DNA from 3 places in the Streptomyces sp. NBC_00400 genome. Region 2 is predicted to be linked to each of the others. Evidence: riboswitches for the same ligand, from Rfam matches in the RefSeq annotation. Region 2 holds a riboswitch; each other region holds the start of a gene.

Region 1 (4,518 bases), 1.3 Mb from region 2:
GGGTGGCGGCCGTGCGGGCGGTGCGTGCGCTGCGTGCGCCGCCGGTGAGCGCGGCGAGCGGATGCTGCCGCGGCTTGCGGTGCGAGGCCACGGTGGCCGTCACTTCCTTCCCTTGGAGCCCGTGTGCCCGGCGGCGGTCCGTACGAGGGAACGGACCGCCGCCGCACCTCACGGCGGGGCGGCCGACAGGACGCCGGTGGGAGGCCGGCGAGGGCGGGGAGTCGACCGCCTGGAGGAGGACGCTAAGCCGGGGCGTTGCGGTGATGAGTCCACTTGCCCGGGATTGTTCGCTTTCGACCGGTGTCGGTGCGCGGGTGACCGTGGCGCCACGGCCGCACGGCCGGGACCGGGCCCGGCCTGACCGAAGCGGCGATTGCGGGCGCCCTGCCCGAAGGGCCGTGCTATGCGGCGGCTACGATCCAGCACTATGGACGTAGTAATCAATCTCTTCGTCGGCCTGCACATCATCGGCATCGCCTCCCTGCTGGGCGGCTTCCTGACCCAGATGAAGGCGATGGGCGCGGGCACCGCCCGCTTTGTGCCGGCGATGCTGCACGGCGCGCTGACGATGCTGGTCACCGGCATCGTGCTGGTCGGCCTCAACCAGGCCGAGGGCCACAGCCTCAACACCATCAAGCTCGGCATCAAGATGGCCGTTCTGGTGGTCATCCTGGCGCTGGTCTACGTCAAGCGGGACGACGAGAAGATCGCCCCGCCGCTCTTCGGCGCGGTCGGTGCGCTGACGGTGGCCAACATCTTCATCGCCGTGCTCTGGACCTGAGCGGAACGGCGGACACCCCGGGAGCCGGGCTCGGGGCGCAGGCCACAACGGTGAACGCCCGGAAGCAGGGCTCCGGACGCCGACGCACAAGCTCCCCAAACGGCACACCGCGCGGTCATCGCACTCCTCATCCGGAGGCGACGGCCGCGCGGTGGCGTGTGGGGGGTGGCCGTGGGGGGTGGCCTGAAGGGGGAGCGGGGGCCGGGCCTCAGCCCGGGCGGACGCTCCCGTAGATCGGCATGTAGTAGATCGACTCCTCCCGGACGTTGGCGCCCGGGTGCGGGGCGTGGATCATCTTGCCGCCGCCTATGTACATGCCCACATGACTGATGTCGTCATAGAAGAAGACCAGGTCACCGGGCTTGAGGTCCTTGGTGGCGACCCGCTGGCCGGTCTTGACCTGGTCCCAGGTGGTCCGCGGCAGATTGACTCCGGCCGCCTTCCACGCCGCCTGGGTCAGCCCCGAGCAGTCGTACGAGCTGGGTCCGGTCGCGCCCCACACGTACGGCTTGCCCATCTGGGCGCGGGCGAAGGCGAGCGCCTTCTCGGCCTGGGTGGAGGACGAACCGCCGGTCGAGCCGCCGCTGTCGGCGCCGCCACCGGTCTGGCCGCCGGACGTGCCGCTCCCGTCCTGCTGCTGACGCTCCCGCTCCTGCTGCTTGCGGGCCTCCTCCTCGGCCTTGCGCTTGGCCGCCGCCTCCTTCTGGCGCTCCAGCTCCGCCAGCCGCGCCTTCTCCTGTGCGGTGAGCTCGGACAGCAGCTGCCGGGCCTCGGCCAGCTTCTGCTGGACGGACTGCTTGGACTCCTTGAGCGAGGCCTGTGACGTCTGCAGCCGCTCCAGGTCGCGGGTCGCCTCCGCCCGCTGCCGGGCGGCGGCGGCCTGCTGCTCCTGGTATTCGGAGACGGCCTCCTTCTGCCGCCCGGTCAGCCGCTCCATGAGGTGGCTGCGGTCGAAGAACTGCTGCGGGTCCTTGGCGAGCATCAGCTGCGCCGTCGGGTTCATGCCGCCGGTGCGGTACTGCGCCGCGGCGAAGGCGCCCAGCCGGCGCCGGGCGTCGTTCATCTTCTCGGCCCGCTCGGCGGCGGCGTCGAGCAGTCCGTCGACGCGGTGACGCTGGCCGTCGGTGTGCTCCTTGGCGGCGTTGTACTTCTGGGTGGCCACCTCTGCCTGGTGGTAGAGGCCGTCGACCTTCTGCTTGACCTCTTCGACGGTGGGCTTGGGCGCCCGGGGGGCCGCGTCGGCGGACTGCGAGAGCAGCGTGGCCGAGGCGAGGGCGGCGGTGGTGAGCCCGACCGCCGTACGGCGTCCTCCGGGCGAGGTGAGAATGCTGGTGCGCGGCTTGCGGTGCGACGCCAAGGCCGGCGACTCCTTCCGTGGACCGCCTACCGGGTTAGCTGTCGGGTTCGGGCGGTGTCGCTGACGGAAGGCTTGCCCTACGGTCCGGATGTCCGCCGACGACGGCTGTCCGGATCGATTCACCCCGGTGGTGCTGGTGGGTCCCCGGCTCCGGGTGCCCGAGGGCAGGGCCGGACTCGGCGTGGGCGGCCCGTGCGGACGCTGTCGTCCACGGGGAGGCGGGCTGCCTGAGCGAGGACGTTAGCCAACTCGTGTGGCTCCTGTGAAGGCTGATGTTCGATATGCCCGAAACCTTTTTGTGACCTGAACGCGATGCGGGGGTTGTCGTGACAGATGTCGGATTCGGGTAGACGAGCCGCCGACCGGTTTGTGCCGGCCCCGGACGCCTGACCTGCCGCGGTGCCGCGGCCCGCGGCGAAAGCGGGCCGCAATCGGCTACTGGGCCGCGGACTGTCAGTGCGGCGGCCTAGACTCGGTGGGCGATGAGCAGCCTCTTTGACGACAGCTTCCTGGCGGACCTCGGCCCCAAGGGCGAGGAGGAGCAACCCCCGCCTCCCGAGGACGAGCACGGCCCGGCCCCCGAGGAGATCCCCGCCGACCTCTTCGGCGGGAGGTTCGACGCGCCCGCGCCCAGAGAGGCGTACTACCGCGACGGCGCCGCCCGTCCCGTCCTCGACCCGGCGACGCTGCTGGAAGGGCTCAACGACGAGCAGAAGGCCGCCGTGGTGCATACGGGCGGCCCGCTGCTGATCGTCGCCGGCGCCGGCTCCGGCAAGACCCGGGTGCTCACCCACCGCATCGCTCATCTGCTCGCCGAGCGCCATGTCCACCCCGGCCAGATCCTCGCGATCACGTTCACGAACAAGGCCGCCGGCGAGATGAAGGAGCGCGTCGAGGAGCTGGTCGGCCCGCGCGCCAACGCCATGTGGGTCTCCACCTTCCACAGCGCCTGCGTCCGCATCCTGCGCCGCGAGTCCAAGAAGCTGGGCTTCACCTCCTCCTTCTCCATCTACGACGCCGCCGACTCCAAGCGCCTGATGGCCCTGGTCTGCCGCGATCTGGACCTGGACCCCAAGCGCTACCCGCCCAAGTCCTTCAGCGCGAAGATCTCCAACCTCAAGAACGAGCTCATCGACGAGGAGGCCTTCGCGGGGACGGCCGCCGACGGCTTTGAGAAGACCCTCGCCGAGGCGTATGCGATGTACCAGGCACGGCTGCGCGAGGCCAACGCCCTGGACTTCGACGACATCATCATGACCACGGTCAATCTGCTCCAGGCCTTCCCGGATGTCGCCGAGCACTACCGCCGCCGCTTCCGCCATGTCCTCGTCGACGAGTACCAGGACACCAACCACGCCCAGTACACCCTCGTCCGCGAGCTGGTCGGCCCCGCCGAGACCGCCGCCGAGCTGTGCGTCGTCGGTGACGCCGACCAGTCGATCTACGCCTTCCGCGGTGCCACGATCCGCAACATCCTCCAGTTCGAGGAGGACTACCCGGACGCGACGACGATCCTGCTGGAGCAGAACTACCGCTCCTCGCAGACGATCCTGTCCGCCGCCAATGCGGTCATCGAGCGCAACGAGAACCGCCGTCCCAAGAACCTCTGGACCGACGCCGGCGCCGGCCCCAAGATCACCGGCTATGTCGCCGACACCGAGCACGACGAGGCGCAGTTCGTCGCCGACGAGATCGACCGGCTGACCGACGCCGGTGACGCCAAGGCCGGCGACGTCGCGGTCTTCTACCGCACCAACGCCCAGTCCCGCGTCTTCGAAGAGATCTTCATCCGGGTCGGACTGCCCTACAAGGTCGTCGGCGGGGTGCGCTTCTACGAGCGCAAGGAGGTCCGCGATGTCCTCGCCTATCTGCGGGTGCTCAGCAACCCCGAGGACACCGTCCCGCTCCGCCGCATCCTGAACGTCCCCAAGCGCGGCATCGGCGACCGCGCCGAGGCGATGATCGACGCCCTGTCGCTGCGCGAGAAGATCACCTTCCCGCAGGCGCTGCGCCGGGTCGACGAGGCATACGGCATGGCGGCGCGCTCCGCCAATGCCGTCAAGCGCTTCAACGTCCTCATGGAGGAGCTGCGCACCATCGTCGAGTCCGGCGCCGGCCCCGCCACGATCCTGGAAGCCGTCCTGGAGCGCACGGGCTACCTCGCCGAACTCCAGGCCTCCACCGACCCCCAGGACGAGACCCGGATCGAAAACCTCCAGGAACTCGCCGCAGTGGCCCTGGAGTTCGAGCAGGACCGCGGCGAGGACAATCCCGGCACGCTCTCCGACTTCCTGGAACAGGTCGCGCTGGTCGCCGACTCCGACCAGATTCCGGACGAGGACGAGGAGGGCAGCGGCGTGATCACCCTCATGACGCTGCA
Region 2 (4,518 bases):
GCGTGGCGTTGGCCGGAGTGAGAAGGCCGGAGGTTCGCTGAGGGGCCACAGCCCTGAGGCAGGCCCCGAGCCCTCGACACGGTCTCTTCGGACCCGGTGACCGCGCCCGTCATGTCCAACCCGCAGGGGTGGGCGGCGGGGCCGGCCCCGGCCCCGCCGTGACCCATCCGGCCCCCGAGGATTCGCCGCGCGGCGCCGTAGCGGAAACGCTGGGGACGTCGACGCGGCCGCCACCTCGGTGCTCGTACGGACGGGCGGGAGTGGGAGAAGGCCGGTGCGGATGCTCCAGGACGAAGCGCGCCCCAGGGACGACGGAGGGCGGCAGGTGCGCCGCGGCCGGCGGCCGGAGCTGTCCGGCCGTCGATGGGTGCGCCTGCTTCCCGCCCTTCTGATCGCCGGGGGCCTCGTCGTCGGTGTCGTCACGCCGGCCGGCTATACGGCCGCGCCCTTCTTCTGCGCCGCCCCGCTGATCGCCGCGTCGCTCTCCTCCCTGCGCAGTACCGCCTTCACGTCCCTGGCCGCCGTGCTCGGCGAGATCTGGGCCGTCACTTACCGCGGCGCCATCGAGGACTACCAGGAGTCCGTGGCGGAGAGCGCCATGGTCTTCGTGGTCGCCCTGCTGGCCCTCGGCCTCAACCGGTGTGTCCAGAGGAGCGATGCCCACCTGGCCTCCGTACGGGACATCTCGGAGGCCGCCCAGCGCGCCGTACTGCCCACGCCCCCCGAACGGCTCGCCGGTCTCGGTGTCGCCGCGCGCTACGTGGGTGCGCGGGCGGACGCCCGGATCGGCGGCGACCTCTATGCGGTGCAGGACACCCCGCACGGTGTACGGCTGATTGTCGGCGACGTACGGGGCAAGGGGCTGGAGGCGGTGGAGGCCGCGGTGATCGTCATCGGTGCCTTCCGCGAGGCGGCGGAGCAGGAGACGACGCTGGAGGCGGTGGCGGGCCGGCTGGAGCGGGCGCTGCAGCGCGAGGGCGGACGGCGCGCGGGGCTCGACCAGTTCGAGGGGTTCACCACTGCCGTCCTCGCCGAGATCCCCGCCAACGGGCAGTCCGTGCTGCGCGTGCTCAACCGCGGCCATCCGTCCCCGCTGCTGCTCACCGTGGACGGCGGGCTGCGTGAGCTGGTGCCCGCGGTGCCGGCGCTGCCGCTCGGCATGAGCGAGGTGGCGAGCTGGCCGGACCGGTCGGACGAAACGTTCTTCCCTGCCGGTGCCCTGCTGCTGTTCTTCACCGACGGGGTGACCGAGGCCAGGGACCTGCTGGGCCGCTTCTACCAACCGGCGAGCAGACTGCGCGGCCGTCGTTTCCCGGGTCCTGACGCCCTCCTGGACACGCTCGTCGAGGATGTCGCACGGCATACGGGGGGCGCACCGGCCGACGACATGGCCCTGTTGGCGGTGCAGCGGCCGATGAGGGCGTAGGGAGAACGTAGGGAGGGCCGTAGCCCCGGCACACTCGTCATGCCCTGCGGCAGGCCGTAGGGAAGACCCTAGGGAAGGCCCTAGGAGTGGTCCCTACGTCAGGTCCCTACGCCAGGCCCTGCGCCGCGCCCTCCGTCCCCGGGAGCCGGTGCAGGCTTTCACCGTGCGGGCCGGTGAGCGCGACCGGGCGCTCGTCCAGGGCGAGGGTCAGCAGCCGGGCCTCGTCCGGGTGCGGCGAACGGTGCGCCGGTGCGGGGATCCAGGGCAGGACGGAGGGGTGCTCGTGGGAGATCCAGTGCCCGCCGCCGGGCCGTCCGCGCAGCAGCGACCGTACGAGATGCGCGAACTCCTCGCGGCGGGCGGGCGCGAGGTCGGCCAGCGCGGCGCTGTGGAAGATGACCAGCGTCGCCCCGGGCGGCGCCTCGGCGGTGAGCGCGGGCAGTTCGTGGAGCAGATCGCCGCGCACCAGCCGTGGCCGCGGCGCCGGCCGTACCGCCTCGACGGCTGCGGACAGCCGCGCGGCCCGCTCCTCGTCGCCCGGCCATACGAGCGCCTGCAGCCAGCGCAGATCGTCCGGGTCGGCGGCCGGGTCGAGCGGGTCGAGGCCGATGCCGGCCCGCCAGACGATCTGCGGCATCCGGTCCCGGCCGGGCAGCTCGTCGGCCGTCCACCCCGTACGGCACTCCAGCACCAGCGGACTCTCCGGCGCCCCTGCTTCCGCCCCTGCTTCCGCCTCTGTCTCCGCCTCCGCCTCCGCCTCTGCCTCGGTGCGACGGGCGCCGCTTCCCCCGTCGTCCCCGTACGGGCGCAGGTAGCGGTAGCGATAGCGGTCGGGATGCAGACACAGCCCCGCCGACGTGCCGACCTCCAGCAGCGCCAGCGGCTGCGGCAGGCGGGCGAGCAGCGGCAGCAGCGTCGCGCAGTGGGCCGGTTCATCGGTCCGGGGCGAGCGCTGCATGATCACCGCGCGCACCTCGTTCCAGTGCCGTACGGTCCACTCGCGCCAGCGGCCGTACGCCGTTTCGCCGCGCGGCCCGAGCTCGGCGTGCGGGCCGTCGAGATAGCGGACGGCGGCGAGCAGAAGCTCCGGCCGCTGTGCGCCGCCGGCCGGCAGCGACCCCGACAGCAGATCGCAGAGCTCCGGGTCCTGGCTGATCCGCGCGCTCAGCTCCTCATGCGCCGCGGACCGCCCCCGCGCCTGGCGCCAGGAGAACTCCCGGTACCGCTCCGCCAACCCCCATGTGCCGACAACGGCGCGCTCGACGTGACGGGTGTTCCCGGTGTTCCCGACGTTGACGGCCATGATCCGACGTTACTGCTCTCACGTTCCGTAACCGAGGGGCACCCCTCCGCATAACGACTGGTGCACAATCGCCGCGAGATCGTTTAGGAGTGGACGGTCAACTCGCCCGGTTTGTGGCCGTGCTGGCCGAAAAAGTCCACGCCAAAGCTCCTGCGAAGCCGCTACGAAATCCCGGGAAGGCTTGGAATCCGACTGCGTTCTCTATTACTGTCCGATAACGCAGCGCGGTCGTCCCAGCCGTCGCAAGAGGCGGCACCGTGCGCAGACGCCGAATCCCGCACGCGCTTTTCACGCACCTCCAGCACCTCGAACTGCACCAAGGGAACCGGGGAACCACTTCCTTGGGGTGAATCGGACGCTCTCCGCCAGCGGGCGCCCGTAGGAGACCTTCCTGCTCCGAACCCGTCAGCTAACCCGGTAGGCGAGAAGGAAGGAAAGGAGAGCGCCCCCGTGGCGTCCAACAGGCCTGCCCCCGAGGGTCCGTCCGCCTACGACCTCGATGACCGAGGTGCCTTCCCGGGCCCCGGTGATGCGGACAACATCAAAGACGGACCGTGGGAGGAATGGAATCCCACCGAGGATTCCGTCCGCTCGGTCCGCGGCAAGCACCGGGTGGCCAAGCAGCGCGGCGGCGGGCTCGCCCGCGGTGGCACGGTCCTGGGCGTCGGCGTCATCGCGGCGGTCGGTGCCGGCGGAATGGCCACGGCCGAGGGCCGCCCTCCGGTTCCGATCTCGATGCCCGACGTCGGCGGAATGGCCGACGACCTCGCCGACAAGCTGCCGGACGCCAAGTCGCTCCCCGGCGTCGGTGACCTCATATCGGACGCGGGCACAGACTCGGACACGGCTTCGGACTCGGACGCGGGCACGGCCTCGGACTCGGGCTCGGAAGCCGGCGAGGCGCTGCGCAGCCGCATCCTCCAGCAGGCCGACGCGCAGCAGGGCGCCGCCGAGCAGGAGGCCCGTGAGGCCGCCGAGCACACTGCTGTCCAGACGGCCGCGAAGGCAGCCGACGCCCACCAGAAGTCGGCCGAAAAGGCCGCAGCAGCCAAGAAGGCGGCCGAGTTGGAGGCCAAGCGCGAGGCCGAAGAAGCGGCCCGTCAGAAGGCGGAGGCCGCCCGCCTCGCCAAGCTGGCGAAGAACTTCATCGCTCCGGTCTCCTCGTTCACGCTCACCGCGAGCTTCGGCCAGGCCGGCGACCGCTGGGCCGCGGACCACACCGGGCAGGACTTCGCCGCGCCGACCGGCACGCCCGTCAAGGCCGTGCACTCCGGCACCATCACCCAGGCCGGCTGGGCCGGCTCGTACGGCTACCGCATCGTCCTCACCCTCGACGACGGCACCGAACTCTGGTTCTGCCATCTGTCCTCGATGGTGAAGACCTCCGGCAAGGTCAGCACGGGCGATGTCATCGGCCGCGTCGGCGCCACCGGCAATGTCACCGGCCCGCACCTCCACCTGGAGGTGCGCCCCGACGCCGGCGATCCGATAGACCCCATGCCGTGGCTGCGCGATCACGGCATCAAGGTGTGACGCATGGCCTTCAGCGTGTGACGCGCGGTCTCGACGTGTGAGGCACGGCCTCAACGGGCGTATGCCGGACGGAAGTTGGCGTCCGGGGGGGCCGGGGGGTGTCCCGGGGCGTCGTGGGGTGCCGGGAGCGTTCAAGGGGAGCGTTCGAGGGGAGCGGAAGGAATAACTCCGCTCCCCTCGACGTTGCCACCACACATGACTGCGACACACACCCCCCGAAATCGTCAGTCCCTCGGCTCGCTCTCGGTCTCCCCGC
Region 3 (4,518 bases), 2.5 Mb from region 2:
CGCCACCCTGGACGCGCACGCCGACCACCCCGGCGTACGGGTCTCCCTGGAGGTGCCGGCGTCCCGGCTGCCGCGTGCGCTCGGCCTGCTCGCCGACGCGCTGCGCGCTCCCGCCTTCCCGGAGAGCGAGGTCGAGCGGCTGGTGCGCAACCGTCTCGACGAGATCCCGCACGAGCTCGCCAACCCGGCCCGGCGCGCGGCGATGGCGCTGTCCAAGGAGCTGTTCCCGGCCACGTCCCGTATGTCACGGCCGCGCCAGGGCACCGAGGAGACCGTCGGACGCGTCGATGCCGCGGCCGTCCGTGCCTTCTACGACGCCCATGTACGGCCCGCCACGGCCACTGCCGTCATCGTCGGTGACTTCACCGGGGTCGACCTGGACGCCGCGCTCGCCGAGACGCTCGGCGCGTGGCGCGGCTCGTCGGCCGAGCCGCTGAAGGCCTCCCCGATCGTCGCCGACGACACCGGCCGCGTGGTGATCGTGGACCGCCCCGGCGCCGTCCAGACGCAGCTGCTCATCGGGCGTATCGGCGCCGACCGGCACGACCGGGTGTGGCCCGCGCAGGTCCTCGGCACGTACTGCCTGGGCGGCACCCTCACCTCCCGTCTGGACCGTGTTCTGCGCGAGGAGAAGGGCTACACGTACGGGGTGCGCGCCTTCGGCCAGGTGCTTCGCTCCACCGCTCCCACGTCCCCCGAGGGGGCCACGGGTGCCTCGCTGCTCGCCATCAGCGGTTCGGTGGACACCGCCTCCACCGTCCCGGCGCTCGACGACCTGTGGAACGTGCTGCGCACCCTTGCGGCAGAGGGGCTGACGGACGCCGAGCGGGATGTCGCCGTACAGAACCTCGTCGGGGTCGCGCCGCTGAAGTACGAGACCGCGGCAGCCGTCGCCGGCACCCTCGCCGACCAGGTGGAGCAGCACCTGCCGGACGACTTCCAGGCGCAGCTGTACGTCCGCCTCGCGGAGACCGGCACGGTGGAGGCGACCGCGGCGGCCGTCAACGCCTTCCCCGTGGACCGGCTGGTGACGGTCCTGGTGGGCGATGCGGCGCAGATCGCCGAGCCCATCAAGGCGCTGGGCATCGGTGAGGTGACGGTCGTCAGCGGCTAGTCCGTCATGTGACGGCAGGTCACATATCGACAAAGCAACTCCCGTGGCGGTGGTCCGCCACGGGAGTTGCCGTATGTCCGGTTTATTGCGGCCGGTGCCTCGGTTCTTGTGGCATCCCGCACAAAAATGCGGATCTGTTTGCCGATTGAAAGTTGCCCCGTTTAGCGTCGGTCCGGCTGTTCGTCACAAGTCCGCCACAACCGTGGCACCGGACAGTCATCGCCGAGTCCCCGTACGGCGCGAGCTAGGGGAGCCGGGGACCCAGAGTCCCTTGGGGTGAATCGGACTCCCCTCCGGAGGAGCCCGTAGGAGACCTTCCTGCTCCGAACCCGTCAGCTAACCCGGTAGGCGAGAAGGAGGGAAAGGACAAGCCAGTACATGGCGTTCATCCGTGCCACCGGGAAGCACCGTCGTACGAGCCGCCCCGTTCGGACGACCCGCAACATCGCCGGCATAGCCACCCTCGCGGCCGGCGGCGTGGTCGCCTCCGTGGCCTCGCCGGCGCTGGCGGCCACGGACGAGGCCCGCGCCCACGACACCGGTCTGCAGCATGCCGTGGTGCTCGGTGACGAGCTCGCCCACCACGTCGCGGCCCAGGCCGACGAGCAGCAGGCCGAAGCGGAGGCCGCGGCGGCGAAGGCAAAGGCCGAGGCCGTGGCCAAGAAGCAGGCCGAAGAGGCCAAGCGGCGCGTCGAAGCCGCCCGCAAGGCCAAGGAGCGCGCCGCCCGCGAGGCGGAGCGCAAGCGTCTCAACACCTTCGTCGCCCCCGTTGCCGACTCCTACGTGTCCACCTCGTACAAGGCCTCCAGCGGTCTGTGGTCCTCCGGCAGCCACACGGGCATCGACTTCCACGCCGCCTCCGGTACCTCCGTCCACGCCGTCGGCACGGGCACCGTCGTCGAGGCCGGCTGGGGCGGTTCGTACGGCAACAACATCGTGATCAAGATGAGCGACGGTACGTACACCCAGTACGGTCACCTGTCGTCGCTCGGCGTCTCGGTCGGCCAGCACGTCACCCCGGGCCAGCAGATCGGCCTCTCCGGCGCCACCGGCAACGCCACCGGCCCGCACCTGCACTTCGAGGCCCGTACCGGCGCCGACTACGGCTCGGACATCGACCCGGTCGCGTACCTGCACTCGCACGGCGTCAACGTCTGATCTTCCGCCTCGCCCGCCCGCGCTCCTCACAGAGGCCGCGTCGCGCCGAGCCTCCGCCCGAAGCCCCGGCTCCACGGCCGGGGCTTCGGCGTATCCGGCGCCGCGGCCGGTGTGCAGGGGATATGCCGTGCCCTCCCGCCGACTTCCGGCCAAAAAATTTCCATGAATAACCGGAGCCCGGCGAAAATCCGTTCCGGTCGAATAGAGTCACGGAAAAGGCGCCGACCGGCGGCGTTTCCAGGGGATTAAGGCGGAGGCACGGAAGATGCGAGGCCATATTTCCGCTCATGCGGTATGCACGGCGATTCGCGATGACATTGTCTCCGGTGCGCTGGCGCCGGGGAGCCGGCTGATCGAAGAGATCCTTGCGGCCCGGTACGGCGTCTCCAGGGTGCCGGTCCGTGAAGCGCTGCGGACTCTGCAGTCCGAAGGGTTTGTCACCACCCGCCACCACGCGGGCGCCTGCGTCGCCGAGCCCACCGAGCAGGAGGCCGCCGATCTCCTCGACGTCCGCGCGCTGTTGGAGCCGCTGGGTGCCGCCCGTGCGGCCGCCCGCCGTAGCCCGGCCCACCTCAAGGTGCTCCGCGGCCTGGTACGGCTCGGCCGCGAGCGGGCCCGTCACGGCAGCCCGGCGGATCTGCGCCAACTGGACGGCTGGTTCCACGAGACGCTGGCCCAGGCGGTCGGCAGCCCCAGTCTGACGGCGCTGCTGACCCAGCTGCGGCGCAAGATCGAGTGGATGTATGCCGTGGAACTGCCCGCCCGCACGGGGGAGTCGTGGGACGAACACGGCGCGGTGCTGGACGCGGTGGCCCGGGGGGATGCGGAACGGGCCCGTGCTCTGATGGCGGCTCATGTCGAACACTCACTCCCGGTGTACCGGCTCCGACGGCCCGCCAAGACGGAGGTGAGGGATCCGAAACCGCCCGTCAACACGGCCCGTGCCCGCCCTTAACAATCGCCCCGTATACAAAGAAGCGCGGAAGGGGATTCGGGGGTGCGAGATTGAATTTTCGTCCCCGCCCGCATTCAGCGTGCATGTGTGCCGCAATGCGTGTGCCGCTATATGTGCTGTGCCGGAATGCCTGCTGCACTGCCATGTGCGCTGCCATCGGTGAGGCATTGAAGGAATGAATAGCGCACGCTTTTTCCTGCGTCCCCGATATCGAGGCATCGTCTCCGGCGTCCCGTGTACGGCGAACTGGTTCCGGTACGGGGATCGCTACGGCGAAGGTTCCGGTACGGCCAAGGTCCCGGCACAGCGAAACGGCCCCGTCGCGGCAACCGGTCACCGGTCGCCGCGACGGGGCCGCCGCAGCAGAAGTCCTGGGGGACTCAGACGGTCTCGGGGAGCTCCTCAAGACCCTCGGCGACGAGCTTGGCCAGACGGTCGAGCGCCTCCTCGGCGCCCTCGGCGTCGGAGGCCAGCACGATCTCCTCGCCACCCTGGGCGCCCAGGCCCAGGACCGCGAGCATGGAGGCCGCGTTGACGGGGTTGCCATCAGCCTTGGCGATCGTCATGGGGATGCCGGAGGCGGTGGCCGCACGGACGAAGATCGACGCGGGGCGGGCGTGCAGGCCCTCGGCCCAACCGACATTGACGCGGCGCTCTGCCATGGTGTTGCCCTTCAAAGTCGTGACTGTTGTCTAGACCAGTCTCTCACGCTGCCGGGAGTGCTGGGCAGCCCTTTGTCCTGGCCTTTTGCGGCCATCGGTCTCCCCGAGGGAGGTCCGGCAGGCCGACCGGAGCGTACGTCCGTACGGCCTCCTCAGCCTGCCCCGCATCCCGAGCGTACGCGCGCCGAGCCGGTTGTCGGTGGCCGGTCGTACGCTGTCCGCATGCACAAGCCGCAGGACCACGCGTACCCGACCCACTGGGAAGCCGACGTGGTGCTGCGTGACGGCGGTACGGCGCGGATCCGCCCCATCACCCCCGACGACGCCGAGCGGCTGGTCTCCTTCTATGAACAGGTCTCGGACGAGTCGAAGTACTACCGCTTCTTCGCGCCCTATCCGCGCCTGTCCGACCGCGATGTGCACCGTTTCACCCACCACGACTACATCGACCGGGTAGGGCTCGCCGCCACCGTCGGCGGCGAGTTCATCGCCACCGTCCGCTACGACCGGATCAACGACCAGGGGCTGCCCGCAAAGAGCCCCGAGGACGACCAGGCCGAGGTCGCCTTCCTCGTCCAGGACGCCCACCAGGGCCGCGGTGTCGCCTCCGCCCTCCTGGAGCACATCGC

The links. A riboswitch is a leader RNA that binds a small molecule or an ion and turns the genes downstream of it on or off. The one in region 2 is predicted to bind cyclic di-AMP.
Region 1: another riboswitch for cyclic di-AMP. It lies ahead of OHS81_RS13650 (C40 family peptidase); the one in region 2 lies ahead of OHS81_RS19425 (M23 family metallopeptidase).
Region 3: another riboswitch for cyclic di-AMP. It lies ahead of OHS81_RS08625 (M23 family metallopeptidase); the one in region 2 lies ahead of OHS81_RS19425 (M23 family metallopeptidase).

Annotation. Positions count from the first base shown of each region.
Region 1 covers NZ_CP107940.1:3,127,241-3,131,758, reverse strand. The annotation lists gene OHS81_RS13660 (C40 family peptidase) at 1-103, opposite strand, end outside; gene OHS81_RS13655 (hypothetical protein) at 428-781, shown strand; gene OHS81_RS13650 (C40 family peptidase) at 990-2,138, opposite strand; cyclic di-AMP (ydaO/yuaA leader) riboswitch at 2,147-2,330, opposite strand; gene pcrA (DNA helicase PcrA) at 2,621-4,518, shown strand, end outside.
Region 2 covers NZ_CP107940.1:4,453,940-4,458,457, forward strand. The annotation lists gene OHS81_RS19410 (hypothetical protein) at 1-21, shown strand, start outside; gene OHS81_RS19415 (PP2C family protein-serine/threonine phosphatase) at 281-1,426, shown strand; gene OHS81_RS19420 (DUF2332 domain-containing protein) at 1,533-2,729, opposite strand; cyclic di-AMP (ydaO/yuaA leader) riboswitch at 3,022-3,168, shown strand; gene OHS81_RS19425 (M23 family metallopeptidase) at 3,180-4,262, shown strand; gene OHS81_RS19430 (aldo/keto reductase) at 4,458-4,518, shown strand, end outside.
Region 3 covers NZ_CP107940.1:1,968,484-1,973,001, reverse strand. The annotation lists gene OHS81_RS08630 (M16 family metallopeptidase) at 1-1,114, shown strand, start outside; cyclic di-AMP (ydaO/yuaA leader) riboswitch at 1,325-1,480, shown strand; gene OHS81_RS08625 (M23 family metallopeptidase) at 1,493-2,272, shown strand; gene OHS81_RS08620 (GntR family transcriptional regulator) at 2,538-3,227, shown strand; gene OHS81_RS08615 (HPr family phosphocarrier protein) at 3,608-3,889, opposite strand; gene OHS81_RS08610 (bifunctional acetate--CoA ligase family protein/GNAT family N-acetyltransferase) at 4,112-4,518, shown strand, end outside.